Regions from separate parts of the Mesorhizobium sp. M1D.F.Ca.ET.231.01.1.1 genome, predicted to be linked through region 4. Evidence: riboswitches for the same ligand, from Rfam matches in the RefSeq annotation. Region 4 holds a riboswitch; each other region holds the start of a gene.
What was found. A riboswitch is a leader RNA that binds a small molecule or an ion and turns the genes downstream of it on or off. The one in region 4 is predicted to bind cobalamin.
Positions count from the first base shown of each region.

Region 1: another riboswitch for cobalamin. It lies ahead of EN874_RS00025 (CbtB domain-containing protein); the one in region 4 lies ahead of EN874_RS17045 (DUF1636 family protein).
Region 2: another riboswitch for cobalamin. It lies ahead of EN874_RS05910 (ABC transporter ATP-binding protein); the one in region 4 lies ahead of EN874_RS17045 (DUF1636 family protein).
Region 3: another riboswitch for cobalamin. It lies ahead of bluB (5,6-dimethylbenzimidazole synthase); the one in region 4 lies ahead of EN874_RS17045 (DUF1636 family protein).

Region 1 covers NZ_RZOZ02000001.1:1,838-6,015, forward strand. The annotation lists gene EN874_RS00015 (MFS transporter) at 111-1,310, shown strand; gene EN874_RS00020 (gamma-glutamylcyclotransferase) at 1,507-2,193, shown strand; cobalamin riboswitch at 2,265-2,463, shown strand; gene EN874_RS00025 (CbtB domain-containing protein) at 2,500-2,679, shown strand; gene EN874_RS00030 (CbtA family protein) at 2,695-3,486, shown strand; gene cobU (bifunctional adenosylcobinamide kinase/adenosylcobinamide-phosphate guanylyltransferase) at 3,479-4,000, shown strand; gene cobO (cob(I)yrinic acid a,c-diamide adenosyltransferase) at 4,002-4,178, shown strand, end outside.
Region 2 covers NZ_RZOZ02000001.1:1,184,431-1,188,608, forward strand. The annotation lists gene EN874_RS05900 (iron ABC transporter permease) at 1-308, opposite strand, end outside; gene EN874_RS05905 (ABC transporter substrate-binding protein) at 312-1,259, opposite strand; gene EN874_RS05910 (ABC transporter ATP-binding protein) at 1,300-2,088, opposite strand; cobalamin riboswitch at 2,295-2,501, opposite strand; gene EN874_RS05915 (efflux RND transporter periplasmic adaptor subunit) at 2,811-3,950, shown strand; gene EN874_RS05920 (FAD-dependent monooxygenase) at 3,953-4,178, shown strand, end outside.
Region 3 covers NZ_RZOZ02000006.1:232,060-236,237, forward strand. The annotation lists gene EN874_RS18310 (pirin family protein) at 1-465, opposite strand, end outside; gene EN874_RS18315 (DUF2277 domain-containing protein) at 475-741, opposite strand; gene EN874_RS18320 (exodeoxyribonuclease VII small subunit) at 787-1,038, opposite strand; gene EN874_RS18325 (histone deacetylase family protein) at 1,042-1,968, opposite strand; cobalamin riboswitch at 2,084-2,262, shown strand; gene bluB (5,6-dimethylbenzimidazole synthase) at 2,305-3,042, shown strand; gene EN874_RS18335 (hypothetical protein) at 3,074-4,054, opposite strand.
Region 4 covers NZ_RZOZ02000005.1:431,778-435,955, forward strand. The annotation lists gene cobN (cobaltochelatase subunit CobN) at 1-1,004, opposite strand, end outside; gene cobW (cobalamin biosynthesis protein CobW) at 1,034-2,071, opposite strand; gene EN874_RS17045 (DUF1636 family protein) at 2,074-2,469, opposite strand; cobalamin riboswitch at 2,542-2,748, opposite strand; gene EN874_RS17050 (winged helix-turn-helix domain-containing protein) at 2,778-3,977, opposite strand.

The DNA.
Region 1 (4,178 bases), on a different contig from region 4:
GCGGAAAGCCTTTGACCGGCTTCGCTTTTCGGCTTCTCGGAGTCGATTTCCTGCTACCGGTCCGCCACTGGTCCGGCCAGATTGGCGGGCGATTCACTTTCGGAGGGCCGATGTCCACCCATGTGCGCCATCCGATCTGGCTTCCGGCCCTGAGGCCCGCCGATGCGCGCACCTTCGCCTCGCTCTACGCGGTCGAATCGTTTGCCCGCGCCACGATCTCAAGCGTCATCCCGATCCAGGCTTACGAAATCCTCCACAGCGAGCAGATCGTCTCGATCCTCTACGCCGTCGTGTCGCTGCTCGGGCTTTCGGTGACATTGTTCATGCCGATGCTGATCCGCCGCTTCGCGCGGCGCTGGGTCTATACGGCCGGCTGCCTGATGCTGGCGATCGGCTCGGTGTTCTTCGTCACCCACACGCTGCCGGGGCAGCTCGCCGGCATGCTCTGCCGTGTCATGGGGGCGAGCGCGCTGTCGATCACGCTCAACCTCTACATCATGGACCACATCCGCAAGGCCGACTTCATGCAGGCGGAATCGCTGCGCATGGCGTGGTCGATGTTCGCCTGGACCGGCGGGCCGACGCTGGGCATCTTCCTCTATACCCGCTTCGGCATCTATGCCGCGCATGGCGCGGTCGTGGCGTTTGCGCTGGCGCTGCTTGCGCTGTTCTGGACCTACCGGCTGGGCGATAACCGGTCGATCCGCCCCGGCAAGAGCCGTCCGGCCAATCCGCTTGCCAATATCGGCCGCTTCATCGCGCAGCCGCGGCTCAGGCTCGCCTGGCTGATCGCCTTCGGCCGCTCCTGCTTCTGGACGACCTTCTTCGTCTATAGCCCGCTTTTCATGGTGATCACCGGCGAGGGCAAGCTTGCCGGCGGGCTGCTGGTGTCGGCAGGCAATGCGCTGCTGTTCATGGCGATCTTCTGGGGCAGGGCGGGCAAGCGCTTCGGTGGCAGACGCACCATGACCTTCGCCTATTTCGCCATGGCGGCAATGCTTTTTGCCGCGGGCGGCGTCGGCCAAGCCGCGCCGCTGCTCACGGCCGCGTTCCTGCTCTGCGGCGCGCTCTTTACGATTGCGCTCGATGCGCTGGGCTCGACCGCCTTCATGCGCTCGGTCCGTTCCTATGAACGGGCGCAGATGGCGGCGGTCTACCGCACCTATCTCGACTTCTCCGAGCTGACACCGCCGCTGGTCTATTCGGTGGTGCTCACCTTCTTCGGCCTCGGCTCGGTCTTCGTCACGCTCGGCATACTGGCCGCCTTCTGCGGCTTCTTCACCTGGCGCTATCTGCCGAAGTCGTTTTGATCAGCGAGCGGGCTGGTACGCCGCATCGCGCCTGCCCGCCCGCTTGGATCCGGCTGCATCGGCTGTTCCCTCGCTCCCGACAGCCGGCACCCCGGACAAGGCCGTTGTGAATTGCGGGGCCATTGTGGTGTCCGGGGACCGCCCTTAAGGTCCCTTGCCGATGCCGGCGCCTGCCGGCTGGCGAGGGTCGCAAAGCATGCCTGCAAGGATGATGTCGCTTACCGAGGAACTGGTGGCTCGCTGCTTTCGCGTCGTCGAAGACAGCGGGCCTGATCCTGATACGCAGCATCTCTCCGACAGCGACTACGAAACCATGCTCGATGCATTCGAGACCGAGCTTCCCGCAGACGAGCCGCTCTGGCTGTTCGGCTATGGCTCGCTGATCTGGAAACCCGAGATCGAACATGTCGAGGAGCGGGTCGCCGTGGCGCGCGGCTGGCATCGCTCTTTCTGCATGAAGATGACCCGCTGGCGCGGTACCAAACAGAGTCCGGGCCTGATGATGGCGCTGGATCGTGGCGGCCAATGCAAGGGCGTAGCATTCCGCCTGAACGGTGGCGACCGCCGGCGGGCTCTGGACAAGCTTTTCCGGCGTGAGATGACGCTGAAGCCGACCAGCTACCACCCGCGCCTGCTGCAGCTCGCAACCGACAATGGGCCGTTGAAAGCGCTCGCTTTCGTCATCAATCGCAGGGGCACGACCTATGCCGGCCCGCTCGGTGAAAGCGAGGTGGTGGAAAGGCTGGCGACATCGTGCGGGCACTGGGGTTCGGGCGCCGACTACCTCTACAACACCGTCAAGAATCTCGAAGCGCGCGGCATTCACGACGCCCATCTGTGGCGGCTGCAACAGCTTGTCGCGGAAAGGATCGCCGCCTCCTAGCATGCGAATCCATGGCGCAATCGCGTTTGGCGATGACGGAAATTGGTTTGCCGCCTGCGGCGATTCTGCCTATAGTCCTCGCCGTCGTCGGTTCCGTTTTTGGAGCCAAGAGGGAATGCGGTGAGGGTGGACTTCCTGCCCAAAGCCGTGGCTGCCCCCGCAACTGTGTGCGGTAGTCCTCCCCATAGACCACTGAGGATTTTCCTCGGGAAGGTGGGGAAGGGCGCGGATCCGCGAGCCAGGAGACCTGCCGGCGACGGCAAAGTTGACTTCGATGCCCTCGGGTGGAGGGCGAAAGGACAAGACATGAATACCGCTTCCGTTTCCCTCGGCGCCTCCGTCTCCTCGCAGTCGCGTATCATGCAGCTGGCTCTGGCCGCGCTGCTCGGCATCTTCGTCGTCGGCTTTGTCGGCTTCTCGCATATCGATGCGGTCCACAACGCTGCTCACGACTATCGCCACTCGATGGCTTTTCCCTGCCACTGACAAAGGCCTGACATCATGAATCTGTTTCGCAACGTCGTGTTCGTCGCGGCGATCGCGGGGCTCGTGGCGGGCATCGCGCTCGCCTGCATGCAGGCCTATGCGACCGTGCCGCTGATCCTGAAGGCGGAAGTTTATGAAAAGGCAGGCGGCGGCCATCACCACGATCACGCCGCCACAACCACCGACAACAATGCGATGAGTTCGGCCGCGCCGGCGGCGATGAGCAGCGCGGCTCCAGCGCCTGCCGACGCGGCAGCTCCGGCCGAGGACGAAGGCTGGGCGCCGGCCGACGGCTTCGAGCGCTTCGCCTTCAACGTCGTCGCCAACATCGTCACCGGCATCGGTTTCGCGCTGATCCTGGTCGCGGTCTCGGAGTTTGCCGGTGGCACCGGCAATTGGCGTCAGGGCGTGCTCTGGGGCCTTGCCGGTTTTGCCGTGTTCACTTTGGCGCCCGGCCTCGGCCTGCCGCCCGAACTGCCGGCGATGCCGGCGGCTGAACTCTTTCCGCGCCAGATTTGGTGGATTTCGACTGTGGCTGCGACCGCCGCCGGGCTTGGCCTGATCGCCTTCCGCAAGTCGCTGCCGCTGGCCGTCCTGGCGGTCGTGCTGATCGTGGCGCCGCATATCGTCGGCGCGCCGCAGCCCGACAGCTTCGAGACGGCTATCCCCGAAGGGCTGCACCATCAGTTCGTGGTTGCCGTGACGCTTACCGATCTGGTGTTCTGGCTGGTGCTGGGTGCTGTCGTCGGCGTGGTGCGCGGCCGCTTCACCGGCACGGCGACCAGCCTGCGCGGCAGCTTTGCCTGATCGCGCCAAGGGTCGTCTGACCTTCGTCATCGGCGGCGCGCGCTCCGGCAAGAGCGCGCATGCCGAAACCCTGGTCACGGCAAGCCCGTCGCCCTGGGCCTATATCGCCACCGCGCAAGCCTATGACGACGAGATGCGCGAGCGCATCGCCCTGCATCGCGCGCGGCGCGGCGAAGGCTGGGTGACCGTCGATGCGCCGCTGGACCTGGTTGGCGCGATCGAGGCCTTGCCCAACCACCAGCCGGCCCTGGCCGATTGCCTGACATTGTGGCTGACCAATCATATGCTGGCGGACCATGATATCGAGGCCGAGTGCCGGCGGCTCTCGGATTTGCTGTCGCGGCCGCGCGGGCCCTGGTTCGTGGTGTCGAACGAGGTCGGGCTCGGCATCGTGCCGGACAATGCGCTGGCGCGCCGGTTTCGCGACGCCGGCGGCCGGCTCAACCAGCAGGTCGCGGCTGTCGCCGACAGCGTGCTGATGATGGTGGCGGGGCTGCCGCTCAAGGTGAAGTGACATGGCCGAAATCGACGATAAGGATGCCGAGCGCCATCGCGCCAAGATGGCCAAGCGCAAGGCGGTGCAGGATGCCGAGGTGGCCGGCAAGACGATCGAGAAGGGACTGCTAATCGTCAACACCGGGCCGGGCAAGGGCAAGACCACCGCCGCCTTTGGCCTGGCGCTCAGGATGCTC
Region 2 (4,178 bases), on a different contig from region 4:
GAGGAGAGGCCGAACAGGAACGGATCGGCGAGATCGTTGCGGGGGACGGTCTGCAGCAGCGCGCCGACGATGCCGAGGCCGGCGCCGACAGCAATCGCCAGCAATGCGCGCGGCAGCCTGAGGTCGACGACGATGCTGCCGACCGGACCGGATACCTGATTCCCGTCCAGCCCCATCGCATGTGCCAGCGCGCGCACGACCTCGTGCAACGGGATGAGCGTCGAGCCGTAGGCGATCGAAAGCAGCACGAGCGCTGCAAGCAGCGCCGCGCCCAGCGACACTGCAAGAACGAACGATCCGTATCGCAAAGGTCAGAACGCTTCCGGATGCATGGCCCTGGCGATCTTGCCGATCGCCTCGATGTTGGCGGGTCCGGGCGTCAGCTCGGCGTAACGCAGCGCAACGAAGCGCTTGTTCTTCACCGCGTCGGTTTCCTTCATCGCCGGATGTGCCTCGAGGAAATCGAGCAGCTTCCGGTAGCCGCCGCCGTCCTGGTAGTCGAGCAGGATGAGGAATTGCGGATTGCGCGACGCAACCGTCTCCCAGTCGGTATTGCCCCAGCTCGTGTCCATGTCGGCCATGATGTTTTCCCCGCCCGCGGCGGCGATCATGGCGTTGGGGATGGCGAACTTGCCGGCGGTGAGGGGCTTGTCCTCGCCAGAGTCATAGAGGAACACGCGCGTGCCCTTATGCTCGCCCACCTTGGCGGTGATGCCGGCCAGCTCGGCCTTCCAGCCGGCGACCAGCTTTTGCGCCTCCGCGTCCTTGCCGAAGATCTTGCCGAGCTTCTCGACGTCGCCAAAGAGCAGGTCCATCGAAGCGGTGGGCCGGTTCTTGTCGAGATGTACGCAGCTCTCGGTCAGTACCAGCGTCTTGATGCCGTGCGGGGCAAGCGTGTCGGGCGTGACCTCGCCGCCCGGCTTCATGCCGTAATACCAGCCGGCGAAAAAGAAGTCCGGCTGCGCGGCGACAAGGTTTTCCAGCGTCGGGTATTTCGGCGCCAGCTCGGGGATCGAGCCCTGCTCGGCCTTGAATTCGGGGCCGACCTTGTACCAGCCGGTGATGCCGGTCAGCCCGACGATCGACGGCTGCAGCTTCAGCGCGAACGCCATCTCGGCCATGTTGAGGTCCTGGATGACGGCGCGCTTCGGCGGCGCGTCGAAGGTGAGCGGCTTGCCGCAGCTGTCGACGGTCACCGGGAAGGCGGAGGCGGCCGAGGCGACAAAAGAGAGGGCAAGCGACAAAGCGAGGCGTTTCACGGGATGGTGCTCCTGATTGGGTTGGATTGTTTGGGTTGGCTCAGGACGGCGCTGAAGCGCGGGCGGGAAGCTCGAAGACGGTGAGCTCGCGGTCCTCGGTCGGGTGCTGGAGGCGCAGCACATCGATGCCGAACACCTCACGGATGAGCGGCTGCGCCAGCGCCTCGCGCGGCGGCGCCAGCGCGTGCAGTTGGGCGTTGCTCATCACCGCGACGCGGGTGGCGAAGGGCGCCACCAGGGCGAGATCGTGCAGCACGGCAACAACGGTCATGCCGAAGCCGGCGACCAGGTCGAGCAACTCGCCGCGGGCGCGCGGATCGAGGTGGTTGGTCGGCTCGTCGAGGAACAGGATTTTCGGCTCCTGCGCGATGGCGCGGGCGAGCTGCGCGCGCTGGCGCTCGCCGCCGGACAGCGAGCCTACGGTGCGCGCGAGCAGCCGCAGCAATCCGGTCCGGCGCAAAGTCTCGACGACGATGTCGCGATCGTCGTGGCGGCGCCTCAAGCCCGCATGTGGGACGCGGCCAAGCTCGACATAGTCGATGAGCGCGAGCCGCGGATCCGGCTGGTCCGTCTGACCGACGACGGCGATGCTGAGCGCCCGCTCGGCGGCGGTGATCCGGTCCAGCCGGCGTCCGGCAAGGCGCACCTCGCCGCGGCTCGGCGGCAGCGCCCCGCACAGCATGTGCAGCAGCGTCGTCTTGCCGGCGCCGTTAGGGCCGATGATGGCGAGACGTTCGCCGCCGGTCAGCGACAGGCTGACATCGTCGACCAGCGTCCGGCCATTGGCCGTCGCGCCGAGGCCACGGGCTTCGAGAAGCTGCGTGGTCATAGGCGGCCCACCCGATGATCGGAGAGTGCTTCGCTGCGCATTTCTCGCGTCGCCGGATCACAGCAAAGCATGCACACGAAAATGCGGTCGATGCGATCGATGGAGCCGTCCAACATTCCGTCACTTTCCCAAAATGGCGACGGAAGGATGCCGGACGAGCCGGCCGACAGTACCGGTGCCCGCGTCTCCTCCCGGCACACCCCGTCCGGTCAACTCGTGTCGATGGCAGGTCTCCTGGCTCGCGGGTCGCCGCGCCATCCGCCTTCCCAGCCTTGCCGGCCAGTGGCATTCCGGATGGAGCTCGCCGCTCACAGTTGCGGGGGCAGCCACGGCCTCGACCCTAAGCGGATCTCACCGTGTTCCCTTTTCACCCCTCGCCTTGCGGCTCGGGGACCATGACACCGCCATCGTAGGTTGTCCGCGCGCGAGTCGCAACGGACTTCTGCGCGACCTGATCACCCCGTGAAATTCCCAATTTGCAGCTTCCGATATGTAATAACGTTACATACGCTCGAAGGCCCTATGTCAATCCGTTTCCGGCACTGCCTCAGCCAAACATCGGAAAATTTTCAGAAACCGTTCGGGATTTTCCGGGCCGGAAACCGCAAGAAGATCGGGCTGGCGAAAGACAGGCCGCAAACGCCCGATCCCCCTCCAGCCGATATATTTCCCGGTCGCCGCATCCTCCCCGCGCGACCGCAACCTTGGTCGTGGAGACAAGCATGATTGCCGCACTCTCTGATAACAAGGCGCTGAGGCGTCGCCTTGTCGCCGGCTCGGTCGCCGTCCTCGCCTGCGGCGCGTCCCTGGTCTGGCACGGCGCAAGAAGCGAGGCCTCGTACACCACCCCGGCCGCCCCGGAGACGAAGCTCGTCAAGGCCATAGCGGTCGCTCCGATGCTCGGCGCTGACACCCGAACCGCCGTCGGCGAGATACGCCCGAGGCTTGAAAGCGACCTAGGCTTCCGCGTATCCGGCAAGCTGCTCGAACGCGTCGCCGAGGTCGGCGCGACGGTGAGGAAGGGCGAGGTGCTCGCCCGCATCGACGATCAGGACTATTGCAACCGGCTCGCCAGCGCCGAGGCCGATGTCGCCGCGGCGCAGGCCGTGCTTGTCGAGGCAAGTGCCGCCGAGGCCCGCATCGGCGCGCTGCTCACCAAAGGTTTCACGACACGGGCCAACTATGACGCGACGCTGAAGAATCTGCGCTCGGCGCAGGCCAAGCTCAAGTCGGCGAACATCGCCTTCGAGATGGCCAAGGACCAGCTCGGCTATACCGAGCTGCACGCGGAATTCGACGGCATCGTCACCGCGAGCGGCGCCGAAGCCGGCCAGTCGGTCAATGTCGGGCAGATGGTGGTCCGCGTCGCCGATCCGCAGAGCCGCGACGCCGTGTTCTCGATCGCCGAAGCCGCCTTCGCCAACACGCCCGATACGAAGCGGCCGCCGAAGGTGACCGTCTCGCTGCTCAGCAATCCGGCGATCACGGCGGCCGGCACCATCCGCGAGATCGCGCCGATGGCCGATGCCGCCACCCGCACCTTCCAGGTGAAGGTCTCGATCGAGAATGCGCCCGACGAGATGCGCTTCGGCGCCAGCGTTTCCGGCCGCGCCGAGGTCGCCGGCGCGCCGGTCGTGGTGCTGCCAGGCAGCGCGCTGTTCGACAAGGATGGCAAGCCGGCGGTGTGGATCGTGTCGCCCTCGTCAGCCGTCGAGCTCAAGCCGGTCACGGTTGCCCGATACGAGACCGACCGCATCGTCGTCAGCGACGGGCTCAGCAAAGGCGATCTGGTCGTTACCGCCGGCGTAAACCGGCTGCGGGAACACGAAAAAGTCCGTATCGTTGAGGGAGAAGGAAAATGACCATGTCCAAGACAAAGGTCCTCATCGCCGGCGCCGGTCCGACCGGACTGACGCTCGCGCTCTGGCTGACCAGGCTCGGTGTCCCGGTCCGCATCTTCGACAAGGCTGACGGTCCGGGCGAAACCTCGCGGGCGCTTGCCGTCCAGGCGCGCACGCTGGAGTTCCACCACCAGATCGGCATCGTCGACGATGTCCTTGCAGCAGGCATCCGGCTGGAGCGGCTTACCA
Region 3 (4,178 bases), on a different contig from region 4:
CGTATTCGCGAACACCGGGGCGACCTCTTCCCTGCCGTCGGGCAAGGCCAGCCAGGTCTGCAGGCCGGAGACCGACATCGGCGCGCCACGCAACTCCTTGGGCGTGCGCTCGGAATGAACGATGCCGCGGCCGGCGGTCATCAGGTTCACGTCGCCGGGTGAGATCACCATTTCGGTGCCGAGCGAATCGCGATGCCTGATCTTGCCGTCGAACAGATAGGTGACCGTGGAAAGCCCGATATGCGGATGCGGGCGCACGTCGATCGCCTGGCCAGCGCGCAGGATCGCCGGTCCCATGCGGTCGAAGAAGATGAAGGGACCAACCAGCCGGCGTTTCGCCGTCGGCAGGGCGCGGCGAACCTCGAAGCCGCCAATATCCTTGGCGTTGGGGATGACCATCAACTCGATCTGGTCGCAGGCAAACGCGTCGCCGGCCTCAGGGTCGTTTCCCGGGAAGAAGCTCATGTCATGACCTCAGGCGAAGCGGAGCGCGGACCTGGCTTTCGCCTTAGCGGCCTCTTCCTCGCGATTGCGCGGATGCTGCGTGGTTTCGAGGCTGTCGAGCAGCTCGCGCGCGGCTGCCGCGATCGCCTCGACGGCGTGGTGAAACGCATGCTCGTTGCGCTTGGACGGCTTGGTCGAGCCGCTCAGCTTGCGCACGAACTGCAGCGCCGCATCATGGACCTCGTCATCGGTCGCCGGCGGATCGAAATTGAACAGGGTCTTGATGTTGCGGCACATGCTTGAACTCCTTACCTGCTTTTCTTCCCCCGCCCCTCTTCCACACTACTCGGCGTCGAGCGGCTCCGTTCCAACCGGCTTGCCGTCGCGCGACAGCCTGATCTTCTCGACCTTGTCCTCGGCCGCCTTTAGCAGCCGGTCGCAATGGGCTTTCAGCGCCTCGCCGCGCTCGTAGATCCTGATCGACTGATCGAGCGGGACATCGCCGCGCTCCAGATCATCGACGATCTTCTCCAGCGCGTCGAGCGCCTGCTCGAAGCTCATCGTCTTGACGTCTTGGTTAGCTTCATCAGCCATAATTCATCCCTTCATCAGCCGCCCGACATGGGCGGCGACCGAAAATGCCAGTCCCTGCAGATCGTAGCCGCCCTCCAGCAGGCTGACGAGCCGGTTGCCGCTGTGGCGCCCGGCGCGCTCCATAAGCTGGCCGGTCGCCCAGTCGAAATCGTCTTCGGTCAGGTTGATCGCGGCCAGCGGATCGCGATGGTGCGCATCGAACCCGGCGGAAATGATGATCAGGTCCGGCTTGAATGCGTCGATCGACGGCAGCACGCGCGACAGGAAGGCGTCGCGGAACGTATCGCTGCCGGTGCTCGGCGCGAGCGGCGCGTTGACGATGTTGCCGGCGCCGGTTTCGCTCTTGGCGCCTGTGCCCGGGTAAAGCGGCATCTGATGCGTCGAGCAATAGAGCACCGACGGATCGTCCCAGAAGATGTCCTGCGTGCCGTTGCCGTGATGCACGTCCCAATCGACGATGGCGACGCGCTCGGCCTGGTGCTTCTTCTGCGCGTAGCGGGCCGCGATCGCCGCGGTGTTGAACAGGCAAAAGCCCATCGCCGTCGTCTTCTCGGCATGATGGCCGGGCGGACGGGCGGCGACGAAGACATTGGCGGCGCGCCCCTCGAAGACATCGTCGATCGCCGCATTGGCGGCGCCGATCGCCGTCACCGCGGCCTGCCAGCTCTTCGGGCTGGCGCTGGTGTCGGCATCGATCGAGACGATGCCGGTCTCAGGAATGGCCGCGCGGACGCGGGCGACGAAATCTTCCGGATGGGCATAAAGGATGGTTGCCTCGTCGCCTTCCGGCGCCCTGACGCGGTCGAGAGCCGAGAAAGCCTCGTCGTCCAGCACGCGCTCGATGGCGCGCAAACGGTCGGGACGCTCGGGATGACCGGGCGGCGTGAGGTGCTCCAGGAATACCGGATGGGTGTAGAGACGGGTAGCCATGGCCCCTAATCTAGGCACCTGTCGCCCGGATAGCCATGTTTCGGCGCCGAATGATTGGGGAAAATCGCGCCCGATCGTGTCGCAAGCGGCATTGGCGCGGCTTCCGCTTCGCGATAGAGTCCTGCCGCTGCCTGGTGCCCGCGACGCGGGAGAATCGGGAACACGGTTGAAATCCGTGGCGTGCCCAACGCTGTGAGGGGGACCGCGCCGGCAAAAGCCACTGTCCTAGACGGGAAGGCGCCGGATGCGGGTCGATCCCGAGCCAGAAGACCGGCCCGGCAGAAATGGTCGTCCGCATGGTCAGGCGGAGGGCTGCTTATCGCAAGGGGACAAGCGATGCAGGCACGAATGGCCGCCACCGGCGGCGGCGACTTTGACCAATTGGCGCGCGAGGCCGTCTACCGGGCGATGTTCACCCGGCGCGACGTGCGCAGCCATTTCACTGCCGACGATCTCGACGATGGCGTGCTGGCGCGACTGTTGACGGCTGCCCATCATGCGCCGTCGGTCGGCTACATGCAGCCGTGGAACTTCATCGTCATCCGCGATGCGACAAGACGGCGGCAGGTGCGCGACCTGTTCCTGGCCGCGCGCGAGCAGGAACTGCCGGCGATCGAGGCGGAGCGGCAGGCGCTCTACCGCACGCTGAAGCTCGAGGGCATCTGCGAAAGCGCGCTCAATCTTTGCATCACCTGCGACCGGCAGCGCTCGCAGAATTCGCCGCTCGGGCGCTGGCACAATCCGGAGATGGACCTCTACAGCACCGTCTGCGCGGTACAGAACTTCTGGCTGGCGGCGCGCGCCGAAGGCGTCGGCGTCGGTTGGGTGAGCATCATCGAGACCGAGGCGCTGAAGCGGCTGTTGTCGATCCCCGAGCATGTCACGCCGATAGCCTATCTCTGCGTCGGCCGCGTCTCGGAATTCGCGCCGCGGCCGGACCTCGAGGCGCATGGCTGGGGCCGGCGCCTGCCGCTGCCCGACCTGGTGATGAGCGAGATCTTTTGCGGCGCCGGCGAGGCGCCGCTCAAATCGGCGATTGCCAAGCTTCGCGGCGCTGACCTGCCGAAGCCTTGATCGGGTTGCCTTCGTGGTCAGGGGCTGCCGATCAGGCAGGCCGGGGCGAATCCCAGCGCGAGCCGCCGAAGGAGCCCAGCGCCTTGTCGCGAAGCTCCCTGAACTTCGACGAGGCCTCGGCTAGGCGCCGGTCCCATTCGGGATTGGGAACCTGGCCTTCGATGGTGGCGAAATAGACCTGCATCAGCGAAGCGATGGCGAAAGGCTCGATGAAGGCCGCCTTGAAGGCCCAGGCGAAGACGATGGCCAGCACGAAGGCCCAGCCGGCGAGCTGCCCGGGCATCACCCAGAGGATGGCGGCTGCCGGGGCAAGCATCAAAAGGAAGATGACGAAGGACACGCCCCACATGATCACCGCCAGCCAGACGGCATTCTTGACCATGTGCTTGCCGTTCTGCGCGTAGAGCACGACGCCCTGCCTGGCGGTCTCGAAAGGCGAGTCCGAATTGATGCGGATGTTGTAGCCGAGGATGATCTCGTCGACATAGGTCAGCGACAGCCGAATGACCGTGTTGATGAAGCTGACGAGGCCGCTCAAGCCGGGAATGGGCAGGAACGCGGCAATGCCGCCGATCAGGCCGGTGATGGCGCGGATGGCGCCTTTGACCAGTTGGTCGACCACGAAAAGGATGTTGGCCTCGGCGAAGCGCTGGGTCACCACTTCCTTCGCATAGGCGATCTGGCCCTGGCCATCCGGAACGTCGTGGCCGTCGATCAGATGCACCATGACGGCGATGTGGCCGGCCTTGAGCACATAGAGGATATATTCGCGGATCCAGTAGACGGCGATCGAGACGACGCCGAAGCCGACGACCCCGCCCCACAAGGCAAACGACATCGGTCCGTCAGGGTCGGTGGAGATGTGGCCAACGCCATAGCCGACACTGGCGCCGGTGCCGGTCGCCATGATGTAGGCCAGCGTGATGCCGAAATAGACGATCATGCGAAAGACGATGAACGGCCATGTCCGCATCATGATGGACACCGACCGGCCGATGCTGAAGTCCCACATGGCCCCGACTCCCCGCCTCGCGCATGACCCCGAAAATCGGAATCGATTTTTCGGAAAGGATCATGCGCAGAATCAAGAGTGTTACAGCGTCGTTTGCGCGTTCGAAGAACGCGCGGCGCTGCCA
Region 4 (4,178 bases):
CCCTTGAAGGAGATCGCGCCGGCGAGGATGCGGCCGTCGAGCTCGGGCAACACGACGTGCATGGCAAGGTCGGCCGGCGCCAGGCCGCGCTGGTTCTTCTCCCAGACGTCGCGCCGCGTCGTGGCGACGATGACCTGGAACACCGGTACGCCGGCGCGGTCGAACAGCGTTTGCGCGCCCGGCTCGGCGCCGGAGGCGAAGGCGGTGGCGGTGACGATGGCGGCGGGGTTTAAGGATGCGAGGGCGGTTTCGACGAAGGCCAGGGATGCCGGGTCCTTGAGGCTGGAGACGAAGATCGGCACTGGGGTGAGACCTTGCGCCCACAAGGCGTCGACGAGTGCGTCGATTGGCGCCACGTCGGCCGCCAGCAGCATTGAACGGTAGAAGAGGATGGGAATGATGGGGGAGCCGATATCGCCAGCGCTGAACGAAGCTGGCTTTGCGACAACTCCTCGTCCCGGTTGGTAATATCCCGCCTTCGGCACGCCCACCGGCTCGGCCAACTCGGCCTCAGATCCCGCCAGCCGCGCCAGTCTCCTCACCAGCGCCGCCATATTGGCCGGGCCGCCTTCGCGGAAATAGCCGAGCAGGGCGTCGAGCTCGGCGCGCGGCAATGTCGAGCCTTCGATCAGGCGCGGGTCCTCGTCATGGCTTTCGCCCGGCAGCAGCGCCAGCTTGATGCCGCGTTCGCGCGCGACCGCTGCCAGCTGGTCGCAGCCATAGCGCCACCAGTCGTAACCGCCGAGGATGCGGACCAGGACGACCTTGGCATGGTGGGCGACGCTGTCGATCCAGAGGTCGACCGACATCGGATGGCGCAGATCGCGAAGTGCCGCGAGCCGCATCGACGGCAAGCGGTCAGCGTCCGCCTTCCAGGCGGCTGCCAGTCCGGCAAGATCGCTGTCGGTGAAGGACAGCGCCACGACATCCGCAGGCGTCTGCCTGAGGTCGATAGGCTCGGCGAGATCGTCGAGCGAAGCGGATGTCGTGGTGAGGATATGCATTGCTTCGTGTTGGGCTTTTCGTGTTGGCCTCAGCCGGCGAGGATACGCTCGATCGCCGGGCGGTTCAGCCCCTTGAGGCCGATGACAACGAGGCGCGAGCGGCGGTCGTCCTCGGCCGTCCAGGCGCGGTCGTAATAGTGGTTGACGCGCGGGCCGACGGCCTGCAGCAGCAGCCGCATCGGCTTGCCGCCGACCTCGACGAAGCCTTTGACGCGCAGCACGTTTTCCTGCTCGGCGGCAAGGGCGACGCGCTTGGCCAACTCGTCCGGATGCGAGATCGACGGGATATCGATGACGAAGGAGTCAAAATCGTCGTGCTCGTGGTCGAGCTCGTCGTCGTGGTGGGTCTTGCGGTTCTCGATGTCCTCCTCGACGGCGAGGCCGAGGCCGAGCAGCACCGACGGGTCGACCTTGCCCTGCGCCGTCGGCACGACCTTGACGGCGCGCGCCACATGTTCACCGATGACGGCATTGGCACGCTCCGATCCCGCCGCGTCCATCAAATCGCTCTTCGACAGGATGATCAGGTCGGCGCAAGCGATCTGATCCTCGAACACTTCTTCCACCGGATCGTCATGGTCGAGGGAATCGTCTGCGGCGCGCTGCGCCTGAAGGGCATCCATGTCGGACGCGACGCGGCCATCGGCCAGCGCCGGACCGTCGACCACGGCAATGACGCCGTCGACCGTCACGCGGCTCTTCACGCTCGGCCATTGGAAGGCCTGGACGAGCGGCTTCGGCAGCGCGAGGCCCGAGGTTTCGATCAGGATGTGATCGACCTTCGGCGTGCGCGACAGGATCTGGTCGAGCGCCGGCACGAAATCGTCGGCGACGGTACAGCAGATGCAGCCATTGGCGAGCTCGACGATGTTCTCCTCAGGGCAGGTGTCGACGCCGCAGGCTTTCAGGATCTCACCGTCGATGCCGACATCGCCGAACTCGTTGACGATGATCGCCAGCCGCTTGCCCTTGGCGTTTTCAATGAGGTTGCGGATCAGCGTCGTCTTGCCGGCGCCGAGGAAGCCGGTGACGACGGTGCAGGGCACGCGGGAAACGGAGGCGTTCATGGTCAGTCCTTCAGGAGGTCGAGGGGAGGGATGCGGGCGACGAGGCCGCGCTTGAGGGAGTCTGGCCGGCCGCGCCAGGGGATGAGGCCGTCGGTCGATGTGGCGAAGAGTTTTGCGCCGGCGACCAGGTCGGCGCCGCTGGTCGTCTCGAGGTCGCCGAAGACGTAGCTCCAGCAGCCGTCGCGCAGAAGGGCCGCGCTCAGGCGGCGCTTGCAATTGCCGAGGCATTCGACCGTGCGAATACGGATGTTCTCGTCCGCTGCGGCGCGGCGCGTGTCCTCGGCCAGCAGCGCACCGGCGCGCGGATGCGCGTCCGAACAAGTCTCGTCGCGGCAGGAGGAGCAGACGATGACGGTCACGCCGGCGAGCGTGTCGCCGGGCTCGGACGGAACGTCCACGATATTAGCCGGAAAACTGCCGTTGCGATCCAAAACCAGGCTCCTTGCCCGGAAAACCCGCCGGGCGATCGGATTCTTAAAGTCTCAGACGGCAGGTCTCCTGGCTCGCGGGTCATCGCCTTGACGCCGCCTTCCCGGGAACTTCCCAGTGGCTTTCGGCTGAGGCTCGTCGCTCACAGTTGCGGGGACAGCCGCGGATTTGGAATTTTTCAACCCCGCACCGCATTCCCTCTTGGCTCCTCCCTTTGCCGGGAGAAGACCGTCTGCCGCGGATTTAGGCTTAGAGCTACGCGGCTGTCAACGCGCGGCTACGACACCTGGATGTCGGCCAGCGCCGGGCCGAGATCGCCAGCTGGCGTCACTTCGATGGCTTCCAGGCCGAGCCATGCCTGCATCTGCTTCAATTCATCGAAGAGCTGGGCGGCCGTCTCCGGCGGCGCGCCGGCCTCGGCATAGGCCGCATGGACGCGCAGCACGCTGGCCGGACGGTCGGCTCGGAGATCGACACGGGCGACGATGCGGTCGCCGAGCAGGAACGGCAGCACGTAGTAGCCGTACTGGCGCTTCTCGGGCGGCGTGTAGATCTCGATGCGGTAGCGGAAGTCGAAGAGCTTTTCCGTCCGCGTGCGCTCGAAAACGACGGGGTCGAACGGCGCCAGCAAGGCACGGGCCTCGATCCGGCGCGGAATGCGCGCGTCCTTGTGGAGGTAAACGGTCTTGTCCCAGCCCTCGACCCCTACCGGCAGCAGTTCGCCCGCCTCGACCAGTTCCGCGATGCGGTCTTTCGTATCGCCCGGCGCCAGGCGGAAATAGTCGCGCAGGTCGCCATAGGTGGCGATGCCGTGGGCGCGGGCAGAAATGCGCAGCAATTCGCGATGCGCGTCCTCGATCGACGGCACCGGCAGGTCGAGCACGCCCTGCGGCAGCACGCGTTCCGGCAGGTCGTAATAACGTTCGAAGCCGCGCCGGTAGGCGGTGGTGATGCGTCCTGCCCAGAACAGCCATTCGAAGGCGTGCTTGGCCTCGCTCCAGCCCCACCAGCCGCCATTGCCCTTATGGCCCTCGATATCGGATGCGGCGATCGGCCCGCGCTCGGCGACTTGCCCGTAAATCTCGTCGATCATCTCCTTGCGCTCGCGGCCCCATTTGGCGAGGCCGAGATACATTTCCTCGCCGCGTTCGGCGCGCTGCATGCGCCAGCGCATCAGCGGGTAGGTCTCGACCGGCAGGAAGGAGGCCTCATGCGCCCAATATTCAAAGACAGCGCGCCTGCGGGTGAGGGCGGCATTGTCGAGCAGCGAAAGCGGGTAGGGGCCGAGGCGCGAATAGAGCGGCATGTAGTGGGCGCGCACGACCGCGCTGACGGAATCGATCTGCAGCAGCCCGGTGCGGGAGAGCACGCGGGCGAGGTGCCTTCGGTTGGGCTCGCCGCCCGGGCGAGGGTCAAGGAAGCCCTGCGCGCCAAGCGCGATGCGCCTGGCCGTGCGAAGAGAGATTTTGTCCTTCATCAAGGTCACTTTGCCTCGATCCGTTTACCTGACGTCCAGCCGACGATTCCAGCCATGCTAGCAGGCAAATGGCGGGAGATATGTCAGGAGAGAAAAGTGGAGTAAAAAGCGAAGGAAATCAAACAGGAGCGGATCGGACCAGTTTCTTCCGATATGGCGTCCAGGGCCGGATTTTGAACAAGGTTTGACTTGCTTCGCCGA